DNA from 3 places in the Pseudomonas sp. LBUM1643 genome. Region 1 is predicted to be linked to each of the others. Evidence: riboswitches for the same ligand, from Rfam matches in the RefSeq annotation. Region 1 holds a riboswitch; each other region holds the start of a gene.
The links. A riboswitch is a leader RNA that binds a small molecule or an ion and turns the genes downstream of it on or off. The one in region 1 is predicted to bind cobalamin.
Positions count from the first base shown of each region.

Region 2: linked by a shared signal. The riboswitch ahead of cobW (cobalamin biosynthesis protein CobW) and the one ahead of ACA063_RS18895 (ABC transporter substrate-binding protein) in region 1 are both predicted to bind cobalamin.
Region 3: linked by a shared signal. The riboswitch ahead of cobO (cob(I)yrinic acid a,c-diamide adenosyltransferase) and the one ahead of ACA063_RS18895 (ABC transporter substrate-binding protein) in region 1 are both predicted to bind cobalamin.

Region 1 is NZ_CP166813.1:4,203,212-4,210,359, reverse strand. Features, by position in the region: gene ACA063_RS18915 (DMT family transporter) at 1-740, opposite strand, end outside; gene ACA063_RS18910 (aminotransferase-like domain-containing protein) at 821-2,152, shown strand; gene ACA063_RS18905 (ABC transporter ATP-binding protein) at 2,359-3,144, opposite strand; gene ACA063_RS18900 (FecCD family ABC transporter permease) at 3,141-4,157, opposite strand; gene ACA063_RS18895 (ABC transporter substrate-binding protein) at 4,154-5,167, opposite strand; cobalamin riboswitch at 5,312-5,506, opposite strand; gene ACA063_RS18890 (low affinity iron permease family protein) at 6,116-6,484, opposite strand; gene ACA063_RS18885 (hypothetical protein) at 6,711-7,148, shown strand, end outside.
Region 2 is NZ_CP166813.1:3,603,276-3,610,423, reverse strand. Features, by position in the region: gene nfuA (Fe-S biogenesis protein NfuA) at 1-555, shown strand, start outside; gene cobM (precorrin-4 C(11)-methyltransferase) at 724-1,470, opposite strand; gene ACA063_RS16135 (cobalamin biosynthesis protein) at 1,552-1,965, opposite strand; gene ACA063_RS16130 (CbtA family protein) at 1,962-2,669, opposite strand; gene ACA063_RS16125 (CbtB domain-containing protein) at 2,681-2,872, opposite strand; cobalamin riboswitch at 2,993-3,219, opposite strand; cobalamin riboswitch at 3,416-3,630, shown strand; gene cobW (cobalamin biosynthesis protein CobW) at 3,731-4,792, shown strand; gene cobN (cobaltochelatase subunit CobN) at 4,796-7,148, shown strand, end outside.
Region 3 is NZ_CP166813.1:1,814,159-1,821,306, forward strand. Features, by position in the region: gene ACA063_RS08175 (PQQ-dependent sugar dehydrogenase) at 35-1,348, opposite strand; cobalamin riboswitch at 1,500-1,732, shown strand; gene cobO (cob(I)yrinic acid a,c-diamide adenosyltransferase) at 1,814-2,425, shown strand; gene ACA063_RS08185 (cobyrinic acid a,c-diamide synthase CobB) at 2,422-3,819, shown strand; gene bluB (5,6-dimethylbenzimidazole synthase) at 3,816-4,466, shown strand; gene cbiB (adenosylcobinamide-phosphate synthase CbiB) at 4,463-5,371, shown strand; gene cobD (threonine-phosphate decarboxylase CobD) at 5,364-6,356, shown strand; gene ACA063_RS08205 (cobyric acid synthase) at 6,353-7,148, shown strand, end outside.

The DNA.
Region 1 (7,148 bases):
CCCTGTGCCAGCCCGCGATACCAGAACACGAAGCCGATCAACATGCTGAAGAGCGACACGTACGCCAGGCTGAACCACGCGGGCGTGGTCACTCCCGAGAAGGAGGGCGGCGCCAGCCACCAGGCCAGTGGTGCCATCACCGGCAGCGACAGCACCAACGCCCAGCAGATCACTTGCCAGCCGCCGAGCGTTCTGGACAACTTCGCCCCTTCGGCATAACCCAGCCCGCAGGCGAGGATCGCCAGCAGCATCAACAGGTCGCCGATCGGCGACGCGGTGAGGCCTTGGGACAGCGCAAAGCCGACCACCAGCAGGCTGCCCAGAATCGAAAACAGCCAGAACACTCGACGCGGACGCTCGCCACCGCGCAACACGCCGAACATCGCCGTGGCCAACGGCAGCAGGCCGACAAAGACAATTGAGTGCGCCGACGTTACGTACTGCAACGCCAGCGCCGTCAGCAACGGAAAACCTAAAACGACGCCTAGCGCGACGATGGCCAAGGACAACAGTTGAGACCGGGCAGGGCGCTGCTCCTTGAACACCAGCAACAGGCACAACGCCAGGACTGCGGCGATGCTGGCGCGGGCGACTGTCAGGAAGACCGGGTCAAATTCCAGGACGGCGACCCGCGTGGCAGGCAGCGAACCGCTGAAGATCAGCACGCCGATAAACCCGTTGAGCCAGCCGCTCGCGGTCTTTTCCAGGGGAAGGTTTTGCAGGTTCGATGCGCGTTCCATTTCGTCACTCTCACATTTGCAGAACGCCATCCTAGGGACGAGAATAAAGACAATCAAAAAATTGTCATGGATACATCCCGATGCCCCGATCCCGCTACAAATCACTGGTCGATGCCTTCGCTGCCGATATCCGCGCCGGCCGATTACTGCCGGGCACACGGCTGCCCACCCACCGTGAACTGGCGAGCCGGGAAGGGCTGGCACTGGTAACGGCCAGCCGCGTCTATGGCGAACTGGAAGCCATGGGTCTGGTCAGTGGGGAAACGGGCCGGGGCACGTTTGTCAGGGAGACCTCGCTGCCCCCCAACCTTGGCATCGATCAGCAAGACGTGGCCGCAGGGATGATCGACCTCAACTTCAATTATCCCTCGCTACCGGGCCAGGGTGATTTGTTGCGCAGTGGCCTGCGCCAACTGGCAGCGGGCGGCGATCTGGAAGCGCTGTTGCGTTATCAGCCGCACGCGGGGCGCTTGCACGAGCGAGTGTCGGTGGCGCGGCATTTGGGCGCTCGGGGGCTGACGGTCGGGGCCGAACAGGTGCTGATGGTCAGCGGCGCCCAGCACGGGTTGGCGGTAACGATGATGGCTTTTCTCAAACCCGGTGACGTGATTGCCGCGGACGCCTTGACCTATTCCGGTTTCAAAGTGCTGGCTGAAGCGCTGCACCTTGAAATCGCGCCGATTCCCGCCGCTGAAGGTGGCCCCAGTCTCGATGCGCTGGAAAAACTCTGCCGCAGTCGGCGCGTGCGGGCGGTGTACACCATGCCGACGATGCACAACCCCTTGGGCTGGGTAATGAACGCGGAACAACGCGAACAGTTGGTAGCCCTCGCGCGCAAGCATGACCTATTGATTATCGAGGACGCTGCCTACGCTTTTCTGGCCGAAAACCCACCGCTGCCCGTGGCGGTACTGGCGCCGGAGCGAACCGTTTACGTCTCCGGTTTATCCAAGAGCATCGCCACCGGATTGCGCGTGGGTTTCGTTGCCGCGCCGATCGAAAAAGTCGCCGCCATCGAACGAACGATCCGGTCGACCACCTGGAACACACCGGGTGTGATGACGGCCATTGCCTGCGCCTGGCTCGACGACGGCACCGTCATGCAGCTGGAAGCGGAGAAGCGCCGGGATGCCCAGGCCAGGCAGATCGTCGCAGCACAAGCGCTGGACGGCTTGCGTTGTGTGACCCATCCGTCGTCGTATTTCCTGTGGCTGCCGCTGTCGGAGGACGCCAGGGCGGACCAGATCACCAAGGCGTTGATGGAAGAAAATATCGCCGTTTCAACCGCCGAACCCTTCGCCACCTCGGTGCACGTACCCCATGCGATTCGCCTGGCGCTCGGGTCGGTGGATATCGATACGCTCAAGGCTGCATTGGCGAGGGTGAAATGGATGGTGGAGGCGTATTCCTGATTAGCCCCATCACATCTCCCTGTAGCAGCTGCCGAGCCTGCGAGGCTGCGTCCGGCTGCGCAGCAGTCGTAAATTCTGGGTCCGCATTTTTTCAGGTAAACCCTATCTGCCGGATTGCGACTGCTGCGCAGCCGGACGCAGCCTCGCAGGCTCGGCAGCTGCTACAGGTTTTGCAGGTTTATGCAGGTATTTGCAAAGCAGCAGTGTCAGGCAACCGGAGCACTGCGAAACCGCAAAATCCGCGCACCGTCATAAGGATCAATCAGATAGTGCGCCTGCACCCCAAACGTGTCTTGCAGGCGTTGCGGGGTCAGCACTTCAAGCGGATTACCCAACGCCACCAGCCGGCCTCGCTCCAGCACCGCCAGGCGATCACAGCCGAGTGCCTGATTGAGATCGTGAAGGGCGATCACTGTCGTCACAGGCAGGGCGTGCACCACCTGCAAAATCGCCAGCTGGTGCTGGATGTCCAGGTGATTGGCGGGTTCGTCCAGCAACAGTATTTGCGGGCGCTGGGCCAGGGCGCGGGCGATGTGCACGCGCTGCCGCTCACCCCCCGACAGGCTGCGCCAGGTACGGGTTTTCAAGTGCGTGACATCGACATCATGCAGCGCTTGCTGGACGATCTCGTCGTCCTGGCGCGACCACGGACGCAACGCCGACAGCCAGGGGGTTCTTCCCAGTGAAACGGCATCGAGCACACTGATCGAATCATCGGTATCCGCCTGCTGTTCAACTACAGCAAGCATCTGCGCGACCGTGCGGCGCGACAAGTCCTTGAGGCGCTGTTCACCCAGCCGGACCTCGCCCCGAGTGGGCACCCGCACACCCGCGAGCAGCTTGAGCAAGGTGGATTTGCCCGAGCCGTTCGGCCCGACGACACCCAGGGTTTCCCCGCGCCGAATGTCCAGGTGGATGTCGTGCAGCAGCTGCGCATCACGGACATCGAAGCCCAGCCCCGTACAGCTCAATACAGACTCACAGGCACTCATCGCGCATTCCTCCAACCGACCAGGATCAGTGCGAACACCGGCGCACCCACCAGCGCGGTAATCACCCCGACCGGGATGACCTGGCCCTTGATCAACGTCCTCGACAACACGTCGGCGGCAATCAGGAACAGCGCACCCCCGAGCGCGCTGTAGGGCAGCAAGCGCGCATGTCGAGTCCCCAGCAGCAGGCGCACGGCATGGGGAATCACCAGCCCGACGAACCCGATGGAGCCGACAATCGACACCATCACCGCCGTCACCAGCGCCGCGCACCCCACCAGCAAAAACTGCACCCGACGTACCGCAATGCCGAGCGACGCGGCGGAGTCGACACCAAACGTGAAGGCGTCCAGCGCTCGCCGGTGCCACAGGCACACCCCGAGACCGAGCAACGCCACGGGCACCGACAACCACACCGATGGCCAGCGCACGCCACTCAGATTGCCCAGCAGCCAGAACATGATGCCGCGCGCCTGTTCGGAACTGGCCGACTTGGTGATCAGAAACGCCGTGAGCGCATTGAACAATTGCGAGCCGGCGATCCCCGCCAGAATGATCTGCCCGGTGCCACTGGACGATCCGCTGACACGCGCCAGCAAAATCACCAGGGCAAAGGCCGCGACGGCGCCGGCGAACGCCCCGGCGGACAACGAAACCGCGCCAGCCCCCACACCCAGCAACGCCACCAGCACGGCACCTGTGGACGCGCCGGCGGAGATGCCGAGCAGGTAAGGATCAGCCAACGGATTGCGCAACAACGACTGCAGGATCACCCCGCAAGTCGCCAGCCCGGCGCCACAGGCAGCGGCCACCAGGGCGCGGGTCAGGCGGTAGTTCCAGACGATGCCTTCGTCGATGGGATCAAGCACATGCCCGGCTGCCCACAGCTTGTTGGCCAACACCTGGAACACCACGCTCGGCTCGATCGGCGTTTCACCAATGGCCACGCCAGCGATCACTGCCAGCAGCAGTGTCGCGAGCGCCAGCAGCGTGCGAATCAGCGTCCTGGTCATTGCGGCAGGTCGTAGCCATTGATGGCGGTCGCCAGTGTTTCAAGGCCGTCGAACATTCTGACGCTGGCCTGCATCGCCATGGCGTCGAGGATAATGATCCGGTTGTTTTTCACCGCGTCCATGTTGCGCGTCACCGGGTCACTGCGCAGGAATTGCAGTTTCTTTTCATGATCGTCAGCAGGGAATCGCCGGCGGTCCATGCGCGCAATCACCAGGAACGTCGGGTTGGCCTTGGCGATGGTTTCCCAGCCCACTGTCGGCCATTCCTCGTTGGACTCAACGACGTTGCGCACGCCCAAGGTGTTGAGCATGAAATCCGGGATGCCCTTGTGGCCGGCGACGTACGGGTCGATGTCGAGGCTGGCGCTGGAGAACCAGAACAGCGCGCTGGTGTGCTTCAGGTCCTTGTTCTGCACCGTAGCCATCGACTTCGCCAGGCTGGCCTTGAGTTCGGCGTTCAACTGCTCGCCACGGGCCTGAACATCAAAGATCTGCGCCAATTGGCTGATGCTTTTGTAAATGCTGTCGATGCGAAACGCCTCCAGCCGCGTGCCATCGGCGCCGACCAGGTTGTCTTTGGCTTCGCAATCGGAGGGCATCAGGTAGGTCGGAATATTCAGCTCATGAAACTGCTCGCGAGTGCCCACTGCGCCTTGCGGACCGACCATCCATTCCAGCTCCACCGCCACCAGTTCAGGACGTTTGCCGATCACCGCTTCGAAACTCGGCTCGTTGTCGGCCAGGCGTTCGATCTTGTCGTTCTGGGTCTTGTACGTGGACAGGACATCGTTGAACCACAACGATGTGCCGACCAGCTTGTCGCTCAAGCCCATGGCATAGAGCATTTCAGTGCCGGCCTGGCCAATGGTCACGGCCCGGACAGGCGCGTGCTGGAACGTCAGCGTGCTACCGCAGTTTTCGACGGTGAGGGGATACTGTGTCGGGTTCGCCTGGGCGAGGGCGCAAAGACCCAGGCCCGAGAGGAGGGTGGCGAAGCGGGGCAGCAGCATGAGGCGATCTCCATTTGAACCGTACACGGAGCAGAGGTATACGGTCTGGAAACACATCATCGAACGCTGCGGCAAGGGCAGTGCAAGGCCGATCACCGAAGTGACGCACGCGACAAGGATGTCCTTCCCGGACACCCCGCCGGTTAGTGATTTGCTTGGCCGGCAGGTCTCCTGACTGATGCGTCATCGCCTGGTTCCGGCCTTCCCGGGGGTGATCCCAGTGGCGTTCGTGGAGCAGGCTCAGCATCTACAGTTGCGGGGGCAGTTCCGTTTGATGCTGTGTGAGCATCACGGATTCCCTATTAATCCCATGTGGAAACCGGCGGCGGCATGGTAGTCGATCAGACCGTCCGAGGGGAACCTGTCTAACCCCGATGCACCCAGATCTACTGTAGGAGCAAAGCTTGCTCGCGATGGCGTCCTGACAACCAAGCCACATCCCCCAGATGCACCCGGATTAACTGTAGGAGTGAGCCTGCTCGCGATGACGACCTGTCAGGCAACAAGTTTCTCCCATATGTACACCGATCAAACTGTGGGAGCTGGCTTGCCGGCGATGGCGGCCTGATCGGCGGTGGGATTGTTGTTGGTGTACATATCCGTTTCTGCGGTCATGGCTACTATTGGTTTCGCTTTTACAGCGAGTCACTTGGAAGAGCCCCAAGTAACCAAGGGCTCTTGCCCCTTTCGTGCGGTGCCTCGCTAAGGCTCGGCATACCCTCGCTCCGGTCCTGCTCCGTGGGCCCGCCGCGATCGGCCATCCATGGCCGTGCGCGGCTAACCCGGCATCCTTGCCGGGTTACCCACTGCGCAGAACCTGCGCTCGGCCTTACGAGGGGGCAAGAAGATCAAAAGCAAATCAAAAGCACATCAAAAGCAAATCAAGTGCAAATCAAAAGCGGACCGAACTGCGTTTTTTCCAGGTATTGGTTGCGTTCGCCGTAGGCTTCAATCACTCACCTTGATCGCCTCAACATCCCCCAAAGAGCTGTAATGCTTACGCAGCTTCCTCAGGTCCCGGCTCCCCATTTTGTCCAGTGACAAGGTAGCGTTCTGCGCTTCTTGGGTGGCTCGAATCAGCTCGTCGATTTTCAGATGCAAGATATCGTTGTCGCGGTTTTGGGTGTTCTGGATGAGGAAGACCATCAGGAACGTGATGATCGTGGTGGAGGTGTTGATGATCAGTTGCCACGTGTCGTTGTAGTGGAAATAGGGACCTGTGAGTGCCCATACGATGATCAGGACAATGGCGGTGAGGAAGGTTTTTGAGCTGCCGGCTCGATTGGAGAGTGCCTGGCAGAATTGTGAGAATTTCATGAGTACCTACTCTTGCGATGGTCAGTGATAGACCGCAGTGATTCTTTGAAATTCTTTTTCATTCTCTTTCATCAGCGAGCATTTTCCTCCCGTGTATCCGAGGGTTCACGTCGCTCATCATTTTGTTGGAACTCCTTTCAACGTCGCTCCGTCATCTGAACTGAGGGGGGCTGCGAGCGCTCGTGGCGTACCCGATAACGCTTTTTTTTGAACAGCGAGGGACGTCATGAATAGTTCAGACAGCAGGACTGACGGTCAGACCGATCGTCAGGACTCCGGAAGACCGGAAGCCGATTTTCAACATTTGAAGGAGGGCGTTACCGAGGCCCTTGGTGATGCGCGGCAGCAAGCGGATGCGCAGTTCGGGCAGTACCGTGACACAGCAGCAGACCAGATCGAGGCACTGGCCCAGGGGGCGAAATCTTTTGTCTCCGAGATAGAAAGCAAGGACACGCTCGGTATGTCCGACTACCTGGCCGATATGGCCGAGTCCATGAGCGGGCTGGCCGGCAATCTGCGTGGCAAAAGTGCCGAACAGCTGCTGCACGATGCAGCCGATCTGGCGCGCAGCAACCCCACGCTGTTCATTGCCGGCAGTGTTGCCCTGGGCTTCGGCCTGTCGCGATTCCTGAAAGCCGGCACCTCTGCCGCCTATACCAGCACC
Region 2 (7,148 bases), 600 kb from region 1:
CACGATTACCTGGCTGATCTGCTGTCCAAGCAGAACACCCCGGGTATCGGGATCCGCGTCTTTATCACCCAGCCTGGCACCCAGTACGCCGAAACCTGCATTGCTTACTGCAAGCCGGGCGAAGAAAAACCTGAAGACACCGCTCTGGGGCTGAAAAGCTTCACGGCCTACATCGATTCGTTCAGCGAAGCCTTCCTGGATGACGCGGTTGTCGACTACGCCACCGACCGCATGGGCGGCCAGCTGACCATCAAGGCGCCAAACGCCAAAGTACCTATGGTCAACGCCGACAGCCCGATCAACGAGCGGATCAACTACTACCTGCAGACCGAAATCAACCCGGGGCTTGCCAGCCACGGCGGTCAGGTCAGCCTGATAGACGTGGTTGACGACGGTATCGCCGTTCTCAAGTTCGGCGGCGGCTGCCAGGGCTGTGGCCAGGCGGACGTCACCCTGCGTGAAGGCATCGAGCGCACCTTGCTCGAGCGCGTTCCCGAACTCAAGGGTGTGCGGGACGTTACCGACCACACGCAGAAAGAAAACGCCTACTACTAAGGCGTTCGCTGCGAAATGAAAAAACGGCACTGTGGCGAGGGAGCTTGCTCCCGCTCGATTGCGAAGCAATCGTAAAGCAGCTAATGCATTTTCCCGTGATGAATGCGTTGGTTGATTTAAGGACCGCTTCGCGGTCCAGCGGGAGCAAGCTCCCTCGCCACAGCTGCTTTAGGGGCGATATAGATGCGCATGCCCTGCACGATACAACGACGACTCGCTGAACTGATCACTCCCCAGCACCCGACCCACCAGAATCAATGCTGTACGCCTGAATCCCTTCGCCTCAACCTTCCCGGCAATGTCCTCAATCGTCCCCACGACCCAATCCTGATCCGGCCACGACGCGCGATGGATCACCGCGATCGGGCAGTCGGCGCCGTAATGGGGAAGCAATTCGGCGAGGATTTTTTCAAGGTGATTGACCCCCAAATGGATCGCCATGGTCGCCTTGTGCTGCGCCAGGCTGGCGAGCTCTTCGCCAGCGGGCATTACGGTTTTGTCGGCATAACGGGTCAGAATCACGCTTTGGGAAATATCCGGCAGCGTCAGTTCAGCCCCCAACAGTGCAGCGCAAGCCGCGGTTGCGGTCACGCCGGGAATGATTTCAAACGGGATGTCGAGCTCACGCAAGTAGCGGATCTGTTCGCCAATCGCGCCGTACAGGCTCGGATCACCGGAATGCACCCGCGCCACATCCTTGCCTTCGCTGTGGGCGGTTTTGATCAATTCAATGATCTGCTCCAGATGCAGTTCGGCGCTGTTCACCACCGTTTCGGCGTGATGCCCCTCCAAGACTGCAGTGGGCACCAGAGATCCTGCATAGATGATTACAGGACAGCTGCGAATCAGCCGCTGGCCTTTGACGGTGATCAGTTCCGGGTCGCCGGGACCTGCGCCAATGAAGAAGACAGTCATCGTCGTATCCTGTGAAAAAAGGGGCGAGGCACACCTTCAGATGAAGATTGCTCATGATCGGGGTGGGGATTATTGAGGATTTTAAGCGGTGCACGCCAATGCGAGGGTGGCCTGAGCGTATTTTTGTCGCGAAATCAGCAGCTTTGCCGGTGCGTCAGCCAGCTGTTCGGCGAGGGCCAGTGCGGCGCTTTCGGCGATGCCATAGCAACCCGTGCGCTCAAAGGCGATGTCCGAATGATGGCTGAGTTGCTCTTGATAACCCGCCAACTGCTCGCTGCTGAAGTACATGATCGGTAATCCCAACTGTTTGGCGAGCTCGATCAGGCCAGGCTCGTCACGCTTCAGGTCGATGCTGGCAAGTGCCTTGATCTGGTGAAGTTCGATCTGATGCGCCTGAAGGGCCTGGTCGAGCAGTGCCTGCAACGTGCTGACCGGGCAGCCGCGTTGGCAGCCCAGGCCGACCACGAGCGTCGGCGCTGTGCTGGCATGGGTCATGCGCGGTATTGGCCTTCACCTTTGCGGCGGAACAACCAGGCGCTGATCAGGCCCAGGGCCAGCCAGAACGCGACGTTGGTCAACTGCGAAGCGATTTTGAATTGAGCTTCCAGCGCTTCCGGGGCGAGCATCGAGTGCACTTCCGGTTGCGGCGCGCCGATCACATGGGGAACGGCCAGGATCGCCACGCCCAGGACCTTCATCAGCCAGTGACGGCTGAACACGATCAGTGCGATCCCGACGGCGGTAGAGGCGGCGGTGCCGATCCACCAGATCTGGCGTTGCGCCAGGTCGGCAGCGGCAGTGCCTGGCAGTTCAGGCGGCAGGCCCAGGGTTGGCGCGAGGACGAACGTGGCGTAACCGGCCAGGCCCCACAGCAAGCCTTGCGCGGTGCTATTGGGCGCACGCAGGGTGTAGAGGCCAGCGAGCATCAAGGCGAAACCAACCGCTACAACCAGGTTGCCACCGGTGGTGGACAGCACGCGCTGCCAGCCGTCTTGCGGCTCCCAGGCTTCGGCATCGTGGGCATGAGCGGCCATGGCAGTGCCGGTATGCTCATGGATTTCTACCGCGACAGGCTCTGATTTTTCGTAGGTCTCGGCCTGCAAAATCAGCGGAGCGACCCAGAAGCTTTGCAGCAGGGTCAGCAGGAGGGCGGCCAGCAGCCCGGTGAAACCTGCGGTTTGCGCAATACGCTTGATCATGTCGGCAGGTCTCAATGGCACGGGAATGCGGAGCTGTGACGGGTATCGTGGGCGGCGTTGTGCACCGCTTCGATGTGGGAGAACCCGGCAAAGTACACAAGGCATGCGCCCAGGATCGACGCACACAAGGCGGCGGTCAGGCGTTGAGTCAGGGTCGTGGTGCTGCTGGCGGTGTTGCTGCCGGTGGTGCTGATGGTCGACATGGCGCTTCCCTCTGGTCTGTCAGCGGGTGAATAGAGCGCATGGAAGATCCCTGCGAATCGGGCACGCAGAGATGCAACAGCGCCCGCCCACCGCGGGTTTGTTATTCAGTGAAGGTGAAAAATCACTGTGTGTTGCGGGCCGGTCTCCGGGCTCACGAGGGGCTGGGGTTTGGCCTCAACCTGCAAGAATCACCTTCCCATGCCGAACTGCTGGCACAGTGGATTTGATTCTTCAATCGCTTACCGTTGCGGGGGCAGCACCGGACTGACATGGCCTTGAGTAAAGCACATGATTCACCGGTTTCCCGTTTCACCCTGTGAAGGGCACCCGTAACAAGGCGTGTAGGAGAGCATGGGCGGGGTTTGGCGTCAATTGGCAAGGGTTCTCGTTAGGGGCGAAGACTAATGGGCTCTATGTAGGAGCTGCCGAAGGCTGCGATCTTTTGATTTTGTTTTTAAAGCAAAGTCAAAAGATCGCAGCCTTCGGCAGCTCCTACAGGGGAGCGCGTGAAGCTCAACGATTGACCCGCCCCAAGACCATGCGTAGCCTTGCGCATTCGAGGTTCTTCGGTATTTGCCGAAGCTAAGAAGGGAACGCGGTTCAAGCCGCGGCTGCCCCCGCAACTGTGAACGGTGATGTTCGCTGCCACGCCACTGCAAACCCTGTCCAACGGGTTCGCGGGAAGGCGCAGCGAATGCCAGGCGAAACTGCCCGGCACGCCGTCAGCCAGGAGACCTGCCTCGAAACAGATTCTCACTACAACCGGGCGGGGTGATCCGGTGGCGAACTCTTCCGCGCGCGCACCTGTCGCAGCGATTGTCGTCCCGCATGCCCGCCACCTTGCCAAAGGGCATCCGATGAAAACACTGGCCAAACTCCCCGTCACCATCGTTACCGGCTTCCTCGGCTCGGGCAAGACCACCTTGCTGCGGCACATGCTCGACAACGCTCAGGGCCGGCGCATCGCCGTCATCGTCAACGAGTTTGGCGAGCTGGGCATCGACGGTGAAATCCTCAAGCAGTGCGCCATCGGCTGCACCGAAGAAGAAGCCAACGGCCGCGTCTATGAGCTGGCCAACGGTTGCCTGTGCTGCACCGTCCAGGAAGAATTTTTCCCGGTGATGCGCGAACTCGTTGCCCGTCGTGGCGACCTCGACCACATCCTTATCGAAACCTCCGGCCTCGCCTTGCCAAAACCACTGGTGCAAGCCTTCCAGTGGCCGGAAATCCGCAGTGCCTGCACCGTTGACGCGGTGATCACCGTGGTCGACAGCCCGGCCGTGGCGGCTGGCACCTTTGCTGCTTTCCCGGATCAGGTCGACGCCCAGCACAAACTCGACCCGAACCTGGATCACGAGTCGCCGCTGCACGAACTGTTCGCCGACCAACTGGCCAGCGCCGACCTGGTGATCCTCAACAAGGCTGACCTGATCAGCCCTGAAGACCTGGCCCGTGTGCGCCTCGAAGTTGCCGAAGAACTGCCGCCCGCGGTCAAGGTCATCGAAGCCAGCAGCGGCCGCGTGCCCCTGGACGTGCTGATCGGCCTCGGTGCCGGTTCCGAAGAACACATCGACAGCCGCCACAGCCACCACGATCACCACCACGAAGGTGAAGACGACCACGATCACGATGCATTCGACTCCATTTCCATCGAATTGCCGCAAGCCGACGAAAGCCTGCTGATGGATGCGTTGACCCAACTGGTGGTCAAGCACGGCATCCTGCGAGTCAAAGGTTTCGCGGCGATTCCGAACAAGCCGATGCGCCTGCTGATTCAGGGCGTGGGCACGCGTTTCGACAAGCACTTCGACCGTCAGTGGGGCGCTGAAGAAGCACGCACCACGCGTCTGGTGTTGATCGGCCAGGCGTTGGACGCTGCCGAACTTGAAGCGCAATTGCGCGCTGCGCTCAGCGTTTAACCCATGCATCTGCTCAGGACTCAGCCCGGCGGTTTCGTCTCGGATGACAACATTGCCGACCTTGGACAAACCCCCGCCGAGTTGGTGATCCTGTGCAGCGGTGACTCCAGCCTGGCGTTGCTCGCCGAAGCGGCGCAGCAGCTGCCCGACGATTACCCGAGCGTACGCCTGGCCAACCCGATGCAGGTGCAGAATCACGCTTCGGTCGACCTGTATGTCGACGAGGTGCTGCGCCACGCCAAGGTGATCCTGATCTCGCTGCACGGCGGCATCGGCTACTGGCGTTATGGCGTCGAGCGACTTGTGCAGTTGTCCGAGCAAGGGGTGCACCTGATCCTGGTGCCCGGCGATGACCGCCCCGACCCGGAGCTCAGCGACCTGAGCACGGTAGCTGCCGACGACCGTGACCGGCTCTGGCAGTTTTTGCGTCAGGGTGGCCTGGGCAATGCGCTGGACTTTTTCCGCTGCCTGGCCAATCGCTGGCTGGGCCGCGATTACGCCTGGTCCGAGCCGCAAACCCTGCCGCGCACGGCCATCTACCATCCCCATAAAAGCCCCGCTGATCTGAAGGACTGGCAAGCCGATTGGTGTGCCGATCAGCCGGTCGCCGCCGTGTTGTTTTACCGCTCGCATTTACAGGCAGCGAACACCGCGTTTATCGATGTGTTCTGCCAGCGCTTGCAGGCAGCGGGATTGAACCCGTTGCCGATTGCGCTGGCCAGTTTGAAAGAACCCGGTTGCCTGACGGCGGTCGAGGATTGGCTGGATGAAGTCGACGCCGGGGTGATTCTCAACACCACCGGTTTCGCCCAGTCCAGCCCTGAAGCACCGCATTTGCGACCGTTTCGCCGCAATATCCCGGTCATCCAGGCGATTTGTGCCCAGGACAATGAGCCGGGTTGGCGCGCCAGTGAACAGGGCCTCGGCCCTAGGGATCTGGCGATGCACATTGCGCTGCCCGAACTCGACGGGCGAATCATCAGCCGGCCGATCAGCTTCAAGGACCTGGCGTGGCGCAGCGAACGCAGTCAATCGGACGTGGTGTGTTACCGGGCGCAACCCGAACGCATGGATTTCGTCGCCGAACTGGCGCGGCGCTGGATCGAGCTGGCGCGGGTGCCGAACGGCGAAAAACGCATCGCGCTGATTCTGGCCAACTACCCGACCCGGGATGGACGCATCGGCAACGGCGTCGGTCTTGATACGCCGGCCGCTGCACTGAATATCCTCCGTGCGTTGCATACGGAAGGTTATCCGTTGCCCGCCGAACTGCCGGACAGCGGCACTGCGCTGATCCAGCAACTGCTTGGCGGCGTCAGCAACGACCTCGACACGATCGACCAGCGTCCGTGCCAGCAAAGCCTGGGGCTGGATGATTATTGGCTGATGTTCAACGCATTGCCCGACGCCAACCGAGAAGCTGTCCTTGAACGTTGGGGGCCGCCGCAAAACGACCCGATGTTCCGCAGCGGCCGAATGATGATCGCCGGCCTGCGTTTCGGCCTGACTTTTGTCGGTATTCAACCGGCGCGTGGCTATCAGGTTGATCCGAGCGCGGTCTATCACGACCCCGACCTGGTGCCGCCGCACGGTTACCTGGCGTTCTATTTCTGGTTGCGCAACACCTATGGCGCCCATGGGGTGATTCACGTCGGCAAGCATGGCAATCTCGAATGGCTGCCGGGCAAGGGTGTCGGACTGTCGGAAAATTGCTGGCCGGACGCGCTGCTCGGTCCGCTGCCGAACATTTATCCGTTCATAGTCAACGACCCGGGCGAGGGCGCTCAGGCCAAGCGGCGCACTCAAGCGGTGATCATCGATCATTTGATGCCGCCGCTGACCCGCGCCGAAACCTATGGGCCGCTGCGCAACCTCGAATTGCTCGCCGACGAATATTACGAAGCGCAACTGCTGGACCCACGTCGGGCCCGGGAGTTGCAGCGCGACATCCTGCAACTGGTGCGCGATACCCACATCGACCGCGAGCTGCAACTGGACGAAAAGCTCAACAGCGAGGCCGATGCGGCGATCTGGTTGCCGCGGCTGGACACGTACTTGTGCGACTTGAAGGAATCGCAGATACGCGATGGCCTGCACATTTTTGGCGAGTCGCCGACCGGGCGGTTGCGCATCGACACCTTGCTTGCATTGCTGCGCATACCCCGTGGCGATGGACGAGGTGCGCAATCGAGTCTGCTGCGGGCGCTGGCCAAGGCGTTTGGCTTGGGTTTCGATCCATTGGATTGTGAGCTCGCCGAGCCGTGGATCGGGCCGCGTCCGCCTGAGCTGCAAGCCCTTAGTGAGGAAGTCTGGCGCACGGCGGGGGATACTCGAGAACGCCTGGAACTGTTTGCCG
Region 3 (7,148 bases), 2.4 Mb from region 1:
CAGAAGCTGCCGATAGCTGCGATTTTTTTTGACCTTATTTAACTGCCGACACCCGCCACACTTTGTTCCCTACGTCATCTGCCACCAGCAAAGCACCCTGCTGATCGATCACCACGCCTACTGGCCGGCCCATGGCTTTTTCGTCTTCATTAAGGAAGCCAGTCAGGACATCGACCGGCTGCCCGGTAGGCTTGCCCGCGCTGAACGGCACGAAAATCACTTTATAACCGCTGTGCGGCTTGCGATTCCATGAGCCGTGCTGACCAATGAACGCGCCTTCCTTGAACTGGGCTGGCAGTGTGTTGCCTTGCGCAAACGTCAGGCCGAGGGAGGCGGTGTGTGGGCCTACCGCATAATCTGGAGCAATCGCCTTGGCCACCAGGTCGGGGTTTTGTGGCTCAACGCGAACGTCTACATGTTGGCCGTAATAGCTGAACGGCCAGCCATAAAAGGCCCCGTCCTTGACCGAGGTGATGTAGTCCGGCACCAGGTCACTGCCGATTTCGTCACGTTCGTTGACAGCGGTCCATAACGCGCCGCTATCCGGCTCCCAGGCCATGCCGTTGGGATTGCGCAGGCCCGAAGCGAAAATTCGGTGATTGCCGGTCGCGCGATCCACTTCCCAAATGGCCGCGCGGCCTTCTTCCTTGTCCATTCCGTTTTCCGCGACGTTGCTGTTGGAGCCAACGGTGACGTAAAGCTTGTTGCCATCCTTGCTGGCGATAACGTTTTTGGTCCAGTGATGGTTCAGCGTACCACCCGGCAAGTCGACCACTTTGATCGGTTGCGATTTGATCGCCGTGTCACCGTCTGCATAGTGGAAACGCAACAAGCGGTCGGTGTCGGCGACATACAGATCATTGCCGACCAGGGTCATGCCGAAGGGCGAATTCAGGTTCTCCAGAAACACGGTGCGGGTTTCAGCAATGCCGTCGTGATCCTTGTCCCGCAGCAGCGTGATGCGATTTGGACTTGGGACGCCAGCCCCCGCGCGTCCCATGACGGTCTTCATGACCCAGCCTTTTATGCCTTTGCCATCATCGGGCTTTGGCGGTGCGTTGGTTTCCGCCACCAGCACATCACCATTGGGCAGCACGTAGAGCCAGCGTGGGTGATCGAGCCCTTCGGCAAATGCCGCCACCTGCGTGCCGGCCGCGGCTGTCGGTTTGGCACCGTCAGCCCAGCCGACGGCCGGGGCGATGTTCACCGTCGGTATCAGGGTCTTGTTCGGTTCTGGCAGCTTGGGTGACGGACCGGTGCCGTCGGAGACTTGCAGGCTGGAGGTTTCACCGCAGGCGACGAGACCTCCGGCGAGCGCGATGACGAGAACGAGCTGGGGTTTGCGCATGCTGATCTTCCCTTTAAATGCATTGACCTGATCAGTAGAGAAGCGCAAATGTGCGATGGTTCAACGGGGCACAATCAATCAAACGATCTGCGGCAGTTATTCGCGCAGACAAGTCCCGTCTTTAATTGACGCTCCACCCCCAACCCTCTAACCTTCGCGGCTTGTTTCAGGTGCTCTGTGACGTCGTCGACAGAGTGAAACAGGGAAGCCGGTGAGTGATCGCTTTGTTGCACGAAGCTTCGCGATCCCGGCGCTGCCCCCGCAACGGTAAATGAGTAAAAACTGCGCCTTGTGCCACTGTGTCGATTATCGGTATGGGAAGGCGCGCAGTTCGGCGTCAAGCCGCTCATGAGCCCGGAGACCGGCCTGATCCATCCAGCGGCATCACGGTGGGCGATGCCAGGCTTTTTGCCGTCTATTCTTGTGCCTGCCCGCCGTTATCCAGCCCCAACGGAGAGCTTCCCCATGACTGATACCCCTGATCGCGACGAACGCCACCTGGCGCGCATGTTGCGCAAAAAAGCCGTGATCGACGAACGCATCGCCAACTCCCCGAATGAATGCGGCCTGCTGCTGGTGCTCACCGGCAACGGCAAGGGCAAAAGCAGCTCGGCGTTCGGCATGCTTGCCCGGTCCATGGGGCATGGTATGCAGTGTGGTGTAGTGCAGTTCATCAAGGGGCGTAACAGCACCGGTGAAGAACTGTTCTTCCGCCGCTTTCCGGAGCAGGTGCGTTTTCATGTGATGGGCGAAGGTTTCACCTGGGAAACCCAGGACCGTCAGCGTGACATTGCTGCTGCCGAAGCGGCGTGGGCAGTTTCTCGTGAATTGTTGCGCGATCCGTCGATAGGTCTGGTGGTGCTGGACGAGTTGAACATCGCGCTCAAGCACGGCTATCTCGACCTCGATCAGGTACTCAGCGATTTGCAGGCCCGCCCGCCGATGCAGCACGTCGTGGTAACCGGGCGCGGCGCCAAACCGGAAATGATTGAACTGGCTGACACCGTGACCGAAATGGGCGTGATCAAGCATGCGTTCCAGGCCGGGATCAAAGCGCAAAAAGGCGTCGAATTGTGAATCAACCCCGTCATTGCCCCGCGGTACTCATCGCCGCGCCGGCCTCCGGTCAGGGCAAGACCACCGTCACCGCTGCGCTGGCCCGTTTGCATCGCAATCAGGGGCGCAAGGTCCGCGTATTCAAATGCGGTCCGGACTTTCTGGACCCGATGATTCTCGAGCGCGCCAGCGGTTCGCCGGTCTATCAACTGGACATGTGGATGGTTGGCGAGCAGGACAGCCGTCGGCTCCTGTGGGAAGCCGCGGGTGAGGCAGACCTGATCCTCATTGAAGGCGTCATGGGGCTGTTCGACGGCACACCGTCCAGTGCCGATCTGTCGCGGCATTTCGGTGTGCCGGTGCTGGCCGTGATCGACGGCACGGCCATGGCGCAGACCTTTGGTGCGCTGGCGTTGGGGTTGGCGCGGTATCAGCCAAACTTGCCGTTTGCCGGCGTATTGGCCAATCGGGTCGGTACCTTGCGCCATGCGCAGTTGCTCGAAGGCAGCCTGACGGAAGGGTTGCGTTGGTACGGCGCATTGTCCAGAGAAACCGGGATTCAATTGCCGAGCCGGCATCTCGGCCTGGTGCAAGCGAGTGAGTTGAACGACCTGGACCTGCGCCTCGATGCCGCAGCCGATGCACTGGCTGGCAGTTGCGAAGTTGCGTTGCCCCCGGCGGTGGAATTCGCCGCGCCGGATGTGATCGTCGCCGAGCCCTTGCTGGCGGGCGTGCGGATTGCCGTGGCCCGTGATGAAGCGTTCGCTTTCACCTATGGCGCGAGCCTGGATTTACTGAGGGCCATGGGTGCCGAGTTGCTGTTTTTCTCGCCGATCCGGGACGCCCATTTGCCCGACGCGGACAGCCTGTATCTGCCAGGCGGTTATCCCGAATTGCACCATGTAACACTGTCACAGAACACCTCGATGCTGAATGCGATTCGTGCTCACCATAGCGCTGGTAAACCACTGCTGGCCGAGTGTGGCGGCATGTTGTACCTGCTCGACTCATTGACCGATGTCGACGGCACGCGCGCGAAGCTGGTCGGCTTGTTGGCGGGAGATGCAGTGATGCAAAAGCGACTGGCGGCGCTGGCGTTGCAGGCGGTCGATTTGCCCGAAGGCTCACTGCGCGGGCATACCTATCACCACTCTTTGACCAGCACCGAGCTTCAACCGATCGCCCGTGGGCTGAGCCCGAACGGTGGGCGCGGGGCCGAGGCGGTTTATCGTGAGGGGCGGATGACGGCTTCTTACGTGCATTTTTACTTTCCGTCGAATCCGTCCGCGATTGCTGCACTGTTTGCGCCTGACCGTGAAGTAGCCATCGCTGGCAAGTCGAGTCGTCGCACCGCAGCTCTCACAGTTGATCACCTGCTCCTTGTGGGAGCTGGCTTGCCAGCGAACAGGCCATGACCGACAACACATTTTCTGAAGCCGAACGCGATGCAGTCTATCGAGCCATCGCCGAACGCCGCGACATGCGCCACTTCAGCGGTGGCACCGTCGAGCCCGAACAGCTGCAACGCTTGCTCCAGGCCGCCCACCAGGCGCCCAGTGTCGGCTTGATGCAGCCTTGGCGTTTCATTCGCATCAGCGACCGGGCCTTGCGTGGCCAGATTCAATCGCTGGTGGAAGAAGAGCGCATTCGCACTGCCGAAGCCCTGGGCGAGCGCACCGACGAATTCATGAAGCTCAAAGTCGAAGGCATCAACGACTGTGCCGAAGTCCTGGTTGCCGCGCTGATGGACGATCGTGAGCGGCATATTTTCGGCCGTCGGACCTTGCCGGAAATGGACCTCGCCTCAGTGTCCTGCGCGATCCAGAACCTGTGGCTGGCGTCTCGTGCCGAAGGGTTGGGCATGGGCTGGGTGTCGCTGTTCGAACCCCAGGCCCTGGCGGATTTGCTGGACATGCCAGAAGGCGCCAAACCGGTTGCCGTGTTGTGCCTGGGCCCGGTGAAAGCGTTTTATCCAGCGCCAATGCTGGTGCTCGAAGGTTGGGTGCAGGCGCGTCCGCTGAGTGAACTGCTGTATGAAAATGTGTGGGGAGTGAGTCAATGAGTGTGGCGTTGTTGAGTGTCGCCGCCGTGGCGCTGGATGCGCTGCTGGGTGAACCGAAACGCTGGCATCCGCTGGTGGCGTTCGGCCGATTTGCCGACCGCATCGAGCAACGTTTCAACAGTGGTGGACGCGGCTGGCGTAGCCATGGCGTGACCGCCTGGGTGATAGCTGTGCTGCCGCTGACCGTGTTGGCGACGGCATTTTCCTGGGCGCCTTATGTCGGCTGGATCGTGGAGATTCTCGCGCTCTATTGCGCGCTTGGCATGCGCAGTCTCGGCGAGCATGTCGAGCCCGTGGCCAAGGCCCTGCGCAGCGATGATCTGGAAGAGGCGCGCAAACGCGTGGGGTATCTGGTCAGTCGCCAAACCAGCGAACTGGATAAAACCGAAGTCGCCCGCGCCGCGACCGAATCCGTATTGGAAAACGGCAGTGATGCGGTGTTTGCTGCGCTGTTCTGGTTTGCCGTGGCCGGCGCGCCGGGCGTGGTGCTCTACCGTTTGAGCAACACCCTGGACGCCATGTGGGGTTATCGCAACGAACGCTTCGAGCGGTTTGGCTGGGCGGCGGCGAAGATAGACGACGTGCTCAATTACATTCCGGCACGGCTGGTGGCATTGACTTACGCCCTGTTGGGGAAAACCCGGCTTGCATTGAAATGCTGGCGCACCCAAGGGCCGACCTGGGACAGTCCGAACGCCGGTCCGGTGATGGCAGCCGGTGCTGGCGCGCTTGGGGTCGAGTTGGGCGGGGCGGCGATCTATCACGGTGAATTGCATCAGCGCCCGCCGCTGGGTGAAGGTGAGCCTGCGAGTGCCGACTCCATTGATCGAGGCTGGCAATTGGTCCAGCGCGGGGTATGGTTGTGGCTGTTGATTCTCTGCGTGGGTGCTGAATTTTATGCTTGAACACGGTGGCCGTTTACGCAAGGCGGCGCTCGAGTACGGCATCGCCGAAGCGGATTGGCTCGACCTGTCCAGTGGGCTCGCACCCTGGCCGTTCCCGGTCCCGGAGATCCCTTTGCAGGCCTGGGCACGTCTGCCTGAAACTGACGACGGTCTGGAACAGGCCGCCTGCGATTATTACGGGGCCGTTCAAGTGCTGCCGGTGGCCGGCTCGCAAATGGCGATCCAGCTGCTGCCGCGTTTACGTCGCTCCGGCAAGGTCGGCGTGCTGTCGCCCTGTTACGCCGAACACGCCGAAGCGTGGCGCCGCAGCGGCTATATCGTGCGCGAGGTACTTGAACAGGAGGTCGACTTCTATATCGACAATCTGGATGTGCTGGTGGTGGTCAACCCGAATAACCCCACAGGATTGAGTCTGACGCCGAATCGCTTGCTCGACTGGCACGCGCGACTGGCACAGCGCGGTGGTTGGCTGGTGGTGGACGAGGCATTCATGGACAACACGCCGCAGCTCAGCCTGGCACCGTATGCCCATCAAGTGGGTTTGATCATATTGCGTTCCTTCGGCAAGTTTTTCGGCCTGGCCGGTGTGCGGCTGGGGTTCGTCCTGGCTGAGCGAAAGCTGCTCAAATTACTCGCGGAGCAAGTGGGGCCGTGGGCGGTCAGCGGACCGACTCGCGTGCTCGGCCAGGCGTGCTTACGGGATGTCGAAGGGCACGCTCACCAGCGTAAACGCACGGACGAAGCTGGCAAACGCCTGGCGCAATTGCTTGAACAGTATGGTTTTGCGCCCCATGGCGGTTGCGCACTGTTCCAGTGGTTGATGATCGAGCGCGCTGCAGAACTGCATGAATTCATGGCCCGGCGCGGAATTCTGCTGCGGTTGTTCACCCACAACAGCAGCCTGCGATTCGGTTTGCCCGCCGATGAAGCAGACTGGGTCCGGCTGGAGCAATCGCTTCAAGCCTTCGTCAAGGAAACGCAATGACCACGCTGATGGTGCAAGGCACTACGTCCGATGCCGGTAAAAGCACCCTGGTGACGGCGCTTTGTCGTTGGGTGGTGCGCCAAGGGGTAAGCGTTGTGCCGTTCAAGCCGCAGAACATGGCGTTGAACAGTGCAGTGACTGCCGATGGCGGCGAGATCGGGCGCGCGCAGGCGGTGCAGGCACAGGCTGCCCACCTGGAACCCCACACCGACATGAACCCGGTGCTGCTCAAACCCAACAGCGACACCGGTGCCCAGGTGATCATCCATGGGCGGGCGGTGACGACCATGAACGCCGTCGCCTATCACGACTACAAAGCCATCGCCATGCAAGCCGTACTGGCCTCCCATGCTCGCTTGAGTGCGGCGTATCCGGTGGTGATGGTGGAAGGGGCAGGGTCGCCGGCGGAGATCAATCTGCGCGCCGGCGACATTGCCAACATGGGCTTTGCCGAAGCGGTCGATTGCCCGGTGGTGTTGATTGCCGATATCAACCGTGGCGGCGTTTTCGCGCATCTGGTGGGCACGCTGGAACTGCTGTCCGCCAGTGAACAGGCGCGGGTGAAAGGCTTCATCATCAATCGCTTTCGCGGTGACATTGCGTTGTTGCAGCCTGGTCTGGACTGGCTGGAGGCGCGCACTGGCAAACCGGTGATCGGCGTGCTGCCCTATGTGATGGACTTGCACCTGGAAGCCGAAGACGGCATCGACCAGCGTCAGACCGTTAAGGCAGAGCAGGTGTTGAAAGTCGTGGTGCCGGTTCTGCCGCGCATCAGCAACCACACTGATTTCG